One region of the Paenibacillus sp. V4I5 genome, then DNA from elsewhere that is predicted to be linked to it. Evidence: a T-box and tRNA genes for the amino acid it is inferred to sense, from the RefSeq annotation. Region 1 holds a T-box; the other holds one or more tRNA genes.
What was found. A T-box is a leader RNA that pairs with one kind of tRNA and senses whether it is charged. The one in region 1 lies ahead of trpS (tryptophan--tRNA ligase), so its partner is inferred to be a tRNA-Trp.

Region 1 (3,472 bases):
GCGTGCTTTTGACGTCGATCATCGGGCCGAACACAAGGAAAGCCAATAAGGAGCCTGGAGAGAAGGAATTGGCGAAGGAGGCAGCCACGAAAGCATCTGTAGTGGAGCACAGGGAGAGCAGGTAGGCAAAGCCCATCATGAACACATGTGAAATGAAAGGTCCCTGACCGATCGCAGATAAGCTGTCTTGGGCAACGAATGTTTGGATAAGAGCGGTCAAAAAGGCGCCTAGCATCAAGTACTTACTCATTTCGAACAGCTCGGTCGTACCGTGGCTGAACATAGTCATCGCGCGACCACCGCCGTGCGAGTGGTTGTGACCGTGGTGATGATCGTGATTGTGTTCATGTTCATGATGATTATGATGGTTATGGTTATGGTTATGGTTATGGTTATGGTGATGGTCATGGTCATGATCGTGAATGTGATCAGCGTGATGTTCAAGGCTGGAACCCCCGTGGTGGTGCAGCGTATTTGCCTCATTGTCGATAGGATGACGCAAAGGACTGCTTTTCAGGAAACGAGTCAGCAGCAATCCTACGGTGAGCGCAACGCCAAATGTAAGCCCCATTCGCGAATATGCCATTGAAGGCTCCCCACGAAAAGCCATGAACGTCGAGGCGAAGACAATAGGATTCAGAATCGGACCGACGAGAATGAAGATGACGGCTATGTACACAGGCATTCCTTTCCGCATGAGCCGACGAACGAAAGGAATCATTCCGCATTCACAGAGCGGGAACATGATGCCAAGAACGCAGGCAAATAAGATACCTCCTAGCGGGTGCCGCGGTGTCATGCGTCTGATGAACGCTTCAGGAATGAAGTTTTCAACAACCGTGGATAGAAGGACGCCTAGTAACATAAAAGGCAAAGCGTCGAGAAAAATATCCATGAAGGCTGTAAAGACGTGCTTGATTTCATAAATGACCAAACCCATAGGAGGAAGCTCTCTCGTTGTCACGATTAAGATTAGGAGAAACGCGCAAATCATCGTGGAGATAGGAAGGCTCCAGCGATATAGAGTCGATGGCAATTCAATGACACCCCTTTGTCCGTTGATGCGTCCCCGAAGGACGCGGAGTTATTTTATCCATGGAAAGGCTAGTATGATCTATCCTATGTACATGCAGGTCCAGATAGGACAACGTCCTTGATTGACAATCGATTGTTAGGGTGTATAATTATATAAAATCAATTCGCGATGATAGGAACAAGTAAGTTTGTTTTCCGTTTCTCAGAGAGCCGGTGGTTGGTGTGAACCGGTGAAACAAGCAAACTGAATGGATCCTTGAGCATGAGGCTGAACACAGCATGCAGGTTGCCGGAACCTAGGCCGGAGAACATCCTCATCTGTCTAAGTATGCCAAACGGCAGCTCCCCGTTATCAGAGCCTGAAGGTCTTATTGAACAATTGTTCAAGGACAAATTAGGGTGGTACCACGGTCTCTCGTCCCTTGCGGGGAGAGGCCTTTTTGTTGTTTTTTAAACCATAAATAGTTAAGAATTCTGGAGGGATTATCCAATGAAACGAGTATTATCCGGTATGCAATCCAGCGGACAGCTGACGATTGGCAACTATATTGGCGCACTTCGCAATTATGTGAAGCTGCAGCATCTGCATCGCTGTTATTTTATGGTCGTAGATATGCACGCCATCACGGTTCCGCAGGATCCGGCAGCTCTGAAGGAGCAAACAGAGTCTATAGCTTCGCTTTATGTTGCTTCGGGGCTAGATCCAAGTAAGGCATCCATTTTCCTGCAATCCCATGTCCATGCGCACGCAGAGCTCGGCTGGATCATGACGACGCTGACGCATATGGGAGAGCTGGAGCGTATGACACAGTTTAAGGACAAATCCGAAGGCAAGGATTCCGTCGGTGCTGGCCTATTTACGTATCCATCCCTGATGGCAGCAGACATCTTGTTATACAATGCGGACCTTATTCCAGTTGGAGATGATCAGAAGCAGCATTTGGAGCTGACGCGCGATTTGGCGAACCGCTTCAATAACCGGTTTGGTGAAATGTTCGTCATGCCGCAGCCTTATATGCCTGAGATTGGTGCGAGAATCATGTCTTTGGATGATGCAACCAAAAAGATGAGCAAAAGCAGTCCGAATGCAGGTAGTTACATCGCCATGCTGGATGAGCCGGATGTAATCCGGAAGAAGCTGAGCCGTGCGGTCACTGATTCAGGCCGTGAGGTGAAGTATGATCCACAGAACAAGCCTGAGGTCAGTAATTTGATGTCGATCTACTCACACTTTGCTGAGATGAGTGTAGCTGAGATTGAAGCCAAATACGATGGGCAAGGCTATGGTCCTTTCAAAAAGGATCTAGCTGAGCACCTCGTAGCTGTTCTCGAGCCGATCCAACAACGCTATCGTGAAATTCGCAGCTCAGGTGAAATTTTCGACATCTTGAAAAAAGGTGCGCAGGAAGCCGCTGAAGTGGCTGATCAAACCCTGCTCGAAGTGAAGAAGCGGATGGGTTTCGTTGTTATATAAAAAGCAAAAAGAGCTCAAACAGCTAATATAGCTGTTTGGGCTCTTTCTCTTTTTGACAATAGTTGTAGATTCCTTCGTTAAGACCGCGTATTTTTCTTGCGAATCTTAGCTTTAACCGCAAATCCATATCCAATAAAGCCTAACGAGATGATGGAACAGGCAAGGATCATCCAAGGCTGCCTGAGGGCAATGAATAAGCTGATGGAGGCGAGCAGCAGGGTGCCAACAACAGCGAAAAGAAGAGCTAGTGGTTTGCTCATGAACGTGACCTACTTTCTAGAAGATTGAACAGTGTCTTCTTATTTTAAACTTTTTTGATCGCTGTGCATATAAATTCATTTCCTCCACATACTATCTTTGCAAGCTTGCAAATACATCAAAGATTATAGCTGACTGAAAGGAGTCTGAATCCTTATGGCACAAAATCGTAGCAGTAACACATTGGTAGTTCCACAAGCCAACCAAGCTTTAGATCAATTGAAATATGAGGTAGCTCAAGAGCTGGGCATCCAAATTCCTCAAGATGGTTACATGGGTTATATGGCTACTCGCGATGCTGGTGCAATCGGGGGTAACATTACTCGTCGCTTGGTGCAAATTGCTGAGCAAACGCTAGCAGGACAATCTGGCTTCCGTAGCTAGAACCTAACTTCGTTCATAGCTTTCCCGTTTTGTGTAACAATAAAGCTCAGGGGCCTAAAACCCTCTGGGCTTTTTGTTTGTCTTTTTTTAAATGTAAAAAAAGACGCGTTTGGTTAACGCGCCTCTTTTCTAATAAAGCTCAACTTTCAGCTTCTTTTCAAGCCTAGTTTCACTTACCCAGCCCACATAAGAATCGAGTGTTTGGAAATTGTGATCCATCCGGATAACACCTACGAAAGGATACTGCTTGCGGTGACGATAACGCACATCAGCCCATCTTACTTCGTAGCCCCAACGATGTTCTTTCACTTCAGCACATGT
Region 2 (3,472 bases), 120 kb from region 1:
CAATCGAATGTTTAAATCACCTCGCATAATACGTTTCATCCCAAGCATCAATGTATTCATTGGCTTCAATAAGACACTTCGCAGAAAGTATAAGTAAAAAAGCAGAATCAATATCCCACACAAAGGGATAAAATATACCGCTATCTGAAAGAATGGAAGATGTTTCAGCATAGTCCCTTCGGGAATCATTACGGTGTAATTAATGTTTGCAATTTCAGAAAAAACACTAATCAACAAATATTTATTATTATCCTTCGGATCAGTTACAATTTGGTACGTATTATTAAGATGAGGTACTGCTTCAACGGCTTCCTTTAGTTCCGAAGCTCCAAGCGTCGTATGTGATGCGACATCCCCATTTTTGGAAAGTATGACTGCACCGCCGGTTGTCCCCATATCCAAAAACTGTAACGAAGCGACCAAGCTGTCTGTATTTACGATTGCCCCCGCGATGAGATTGTTCGTCAGGCGCGTAGTTTTCATCAAGACTGTTCGATTTTCAAATTGAATTAACTGCCATACCGGCGAGTCCATGTTTTTCTGATCAGTTATTTCTATTGGAACTGATTCCGTAATTAGCCGCTGCTGAAAATAATAATCCTTTTTAGTTACAAAGGTCACATCCTGTGTCCGGTCATTAAAAAGAAATATGGTATCCAGCAGAAAAAAATAATTGAGGTTCGTTTGAAAGCGATTGACTATTCTTTTTTTAGTTAGCAAATACTCGTCCGTACCAAATGTGAGATCATTTAGCTGATTAATGTCAATTTCGTTATCCCATAAATCATACAGATAGGTGTTAGTTTCAGCAAATATCTGATTGATTTGCTTTACATGCTGCGCAAGTAAGTTGCTATTTGTTGTGGAGACTTGCTCTCGTACGACATTTATTGCATACAAATTATTAAATAATAGAAAAAATACAAGCGGAATAATAATGATTAGAAAGCCAGTAATGAATTTGAAACGCAAGGAATTTCTCATATCCATCCTCCTTTCAGTCAGAAAAATAAATGAAGTATTTTCTCGATTTCACAGCCATTTGTATATGATTCAAACGCATTAAATTTTATATCCATACAATATAAAAAATAGGACATGAAATCAAATGATTTCATGTCCTATTTTTGCTTCATACCGGCAAGAGGACTCGAACCTCCACCCTTTCGGACTCGATTTTGAGTCGAGCGCGTCTGCCATTCCGCCATGCCGGCATATGAAGTTGTAAAGATAATGGTGCCGAAGACCAGACTTGAACTGGTACGGTAGTCACCTACCGCAGGATTTTAAGTCCTGTGCGTCTGCCGATTCCGCCACTCCGGCTAATAAATGTGGAGGCGCCACCCAGATTCGAACTGGGGGTAAAGCTTTTGCAGAGCTCTGCCTTACCACTTGGCTATGGCGCCTTAGTAATAATGGAGCGGAAGACGGGGATCGAACCCGCGACCCTCGCCTTGGCAAGGCGATGCTCTACCGCTGAGCCACTTCCGCATATAAAACTGGGGATCAAGGATTTGAACCTTGGCATGACGGAGTCAAAGTCCGTTGCCTTACCGCTTGGCTAATCCCCATTATGTTACTTGGGTAATAATGGGCGGACGACGGGACTTGAACCCGCGAATGCTGGATCCACAAACCAGTGCGTTAACCCCTTCGCCACGACCGCCACAATATTAAGTTTCTTACTTTTTTGGCAGGGGCAGCAGGAATTGAACCCACACCAAAGGTTTTGGAGACCTTTGTTCTACCCTTAAACTATGCCCCTAGAAAAAGTAAATGGAGGCTGATGGATTCGAACCACCGAACTCGAAGAGAGCAGATTTACAGTCTGCCGTGTTTAGCCACTTCACTAAGCCTCCACAAAGCAATGGTGCCGTCGAGAGGACTTGAACCCCCAACCTACTGATTACAAGTCAGTTGCTCTACCAGTTGAGCTACAACGGCATATTAAGTTTGTAAAAATGGTGGCTCGGGACGGAATCGAACCGCCGACACGAGGATTTTCAGTCCTCTGCTCTACCGACTGAGCTACCGAGCCTTACTTGATTTTGAAAAAATGGCGGAGCTGACGGGATTCGAACCCGCGGTCTCCTGCGTGACAGGCAGGCATGTTAGGCCACTACACCACAGCTCCATGCTAAGTACAATATCTTCTTCTATAAGAAGATTGGTTGCGGGGGCAGGATTTGAACCTGCGGCCTTCGGGTTATGAGCCCGACGAGCTACCGGGCTGCTCCACCCCGCGTCATTAAGCATATATGATGAATCCTAGTAAAGCAAGTCTTACTAAAGGAATCATGGTGGAGGCTGACGGGATCGAACCGCCGACCCTCTGCTTGTAAGGCAGATGCTCTCCCAGCTGAGCTAAGCCTCCATGGAAGTAAGAATGGTGACCCGTAGGGGACTCGAACCCCTGTTACCTCCGTGAAAGGGAGGTGTCTTAACCACTTGACCAACGGGCCTTGCTAGAAAGATAGTGGCGGAGAGAGAGGGATTCGAACCCTCGAGACGCTTGTGACGCCTACACGATTTCCAATCGTGCTCCTTCGGCCAGCTCGGACACCTCTCCATATGGCTCCCCGAACAGGACTCGAACCTGTGACAACTCGATTAACAGTCGAGTGCTCTACCAACTGAGCTATCAGGGAATAGAAACAATGTTCACTTCAAGGATTTATTCCTTGAAAACTAGATACGAAACTTGCGTAAAGTTAGAATTTTAGGTTTATTGGTTAAGCCCTCGACCGATTAGTATTCGTCAGCTGCATGCATTGCTGCACTTCCACCTCGAACCTATCAACCTCGTCGTCTACAAGGGGTCTTACATACTGGGAAATCTCATCTTGAGGGGGGCTTCGCGCTTAGATGCTTTCAGCGCTTATCCCCTCCGTACATAGCTACCCAGCGATGCCTCTGGCGAGACAACTGGTACACCAGCGGTACGTCCATCCCGGTCCTCTCGTACTAAGGACAGCTCCTCTCAAATTTCCTACGCCCGCGACAGATAGGGACCGAACTGTCTCACGACGTTCTGAACCCAGCTCGCGTACCGCTTTAATGGGCGAACAGCCCAACCCTTGGGACCTACTTCAGCCCCAGGATGCGATGAGCCGACATCGAGGTGCCAAACCTCCCCGTCGATGTGGACTCTTGGGGGAGATAAGCCTGTTATCCCCAGGGTAGCTTTTATCCGTTGAGCGATGGCCCTTCCATTCGGTACCACCGGATCACTAAGTCCGACTTTCGTCCCTGCTCGACTTGTAGGTCTCGCAGTCAAGCTCCCTTATGCCTTTGCACTCTGCGAATGATTTCCAACCATTCTGAGGGAACCTTTAAACGCCTCCGTTACATTTTAGGAGGCGACCGCCCCAGTCAAACTGCCCACCTGACACTGTCCCCATACCGGATCACGGTACCAGGTTAGAACTCCGATACGATCAGGGTGGTATCCCAACGATGCCTCCACCCAAGC

Region 2: it encodes a tRNA-Trp, which carries the amino acid that the T-box ahead of trpS (tryptophan--tRNA ligase) is inferred to sense. The anticodon was not compared.

Annotation. Positions count from the first base shown of each region.
Region 1 is NZ_JAUSZB010000002.1:6,072,885-6,076,356, forward strand. Features, by position in the region: gene QFZ78_RS29840 (permease) at 1-1,036, opposite strand, end outside; T-box leader at 1,196-1,461, shown strand; gene trpS (tryptophan--tRNA ligase) at 1,526-2,509, shown strand; gene QFZ78_RS29850 (DUF5325 family protein) at 2,587-2,769, opposite strand; gene QFZ78_RS29855 (alpha/beta-type small acid-soluble spore protein) at 2,924-3,151, shown strand; gene QFZ78_RS29860 (metal-dependent hydrolase) at 3,281-3,472, opposite strand, start outside.
Region 2 is NZ_JAUSZB010000002.1:5,955,616-5,959,087, reverse strand. Features, by position in the region: gene QFZ78_RS29255 (sensor histidine kinase) at 1-984, opposite strand, end outside; tRNA gene QFZ78_RS29250 (tRNA-Leu) at 1,136-1,214, opposite strand; tRNA gene QFZ78_RS29245 (tRNA-Leu) at 1,235-1,323, opposite strand; tRNA gene QFZ78_RS29240 (tRNA-Cys) at 1,333-1,406, opposite strand; tRNA gene QFZ78_RS29235 (tRNA-Gly) at 1,417-1,491, opposite strand; tRNA gene QFZ78_RS29230 (tRNA-Gln) at 1,500-1,571, opposite strand; tRNA gene QFZ78_RS29225 (tRNA-His) at 1,594-1,666, opposite strand; tRNA gene QFZ78_RS29220 (tRNA-Trp) at 1,692-1,765, opposite strand; tRNA gene QFZ78_RS29215 (tRNA-Tyr) at 1,778-1,859, opposite strand; tRNA gene QFZ78_RS29210 (tRNA-Thr) at 1,869-1,944, opposite strand; tRNA gene QFZ78_RS29205 (tRNA-Phe) at 1,963-2,038, opposite strand; tRNA gene QFZ78_RS29200 (tRNA-Asp) at 2,058-2,134, opposite strand; tRNA gene QFZ78_RS29195 (tRNA-Met) at 2,169-2,245, opposite strand; tRNA gene QFZ78_RS29190 (tRNA-Val) at 2,299-2,374, opposite strand; tRNA gene QFZ78_RS29185 (tRNA-Glu) at 2,388-2,462, opposite strand; tRNA gene QFZ78_RS29180 (tRNA-Ser) at 2,478-2,569, opposite strand; tRNA gene QFZ78_RS29175 (tRNA-Asn) at 2,573-2,648, opposite strand; rRNA gene QFZ78_RS29170 (23S ribosomal RNA) at 2,729-3,472, opposite strand, start outside.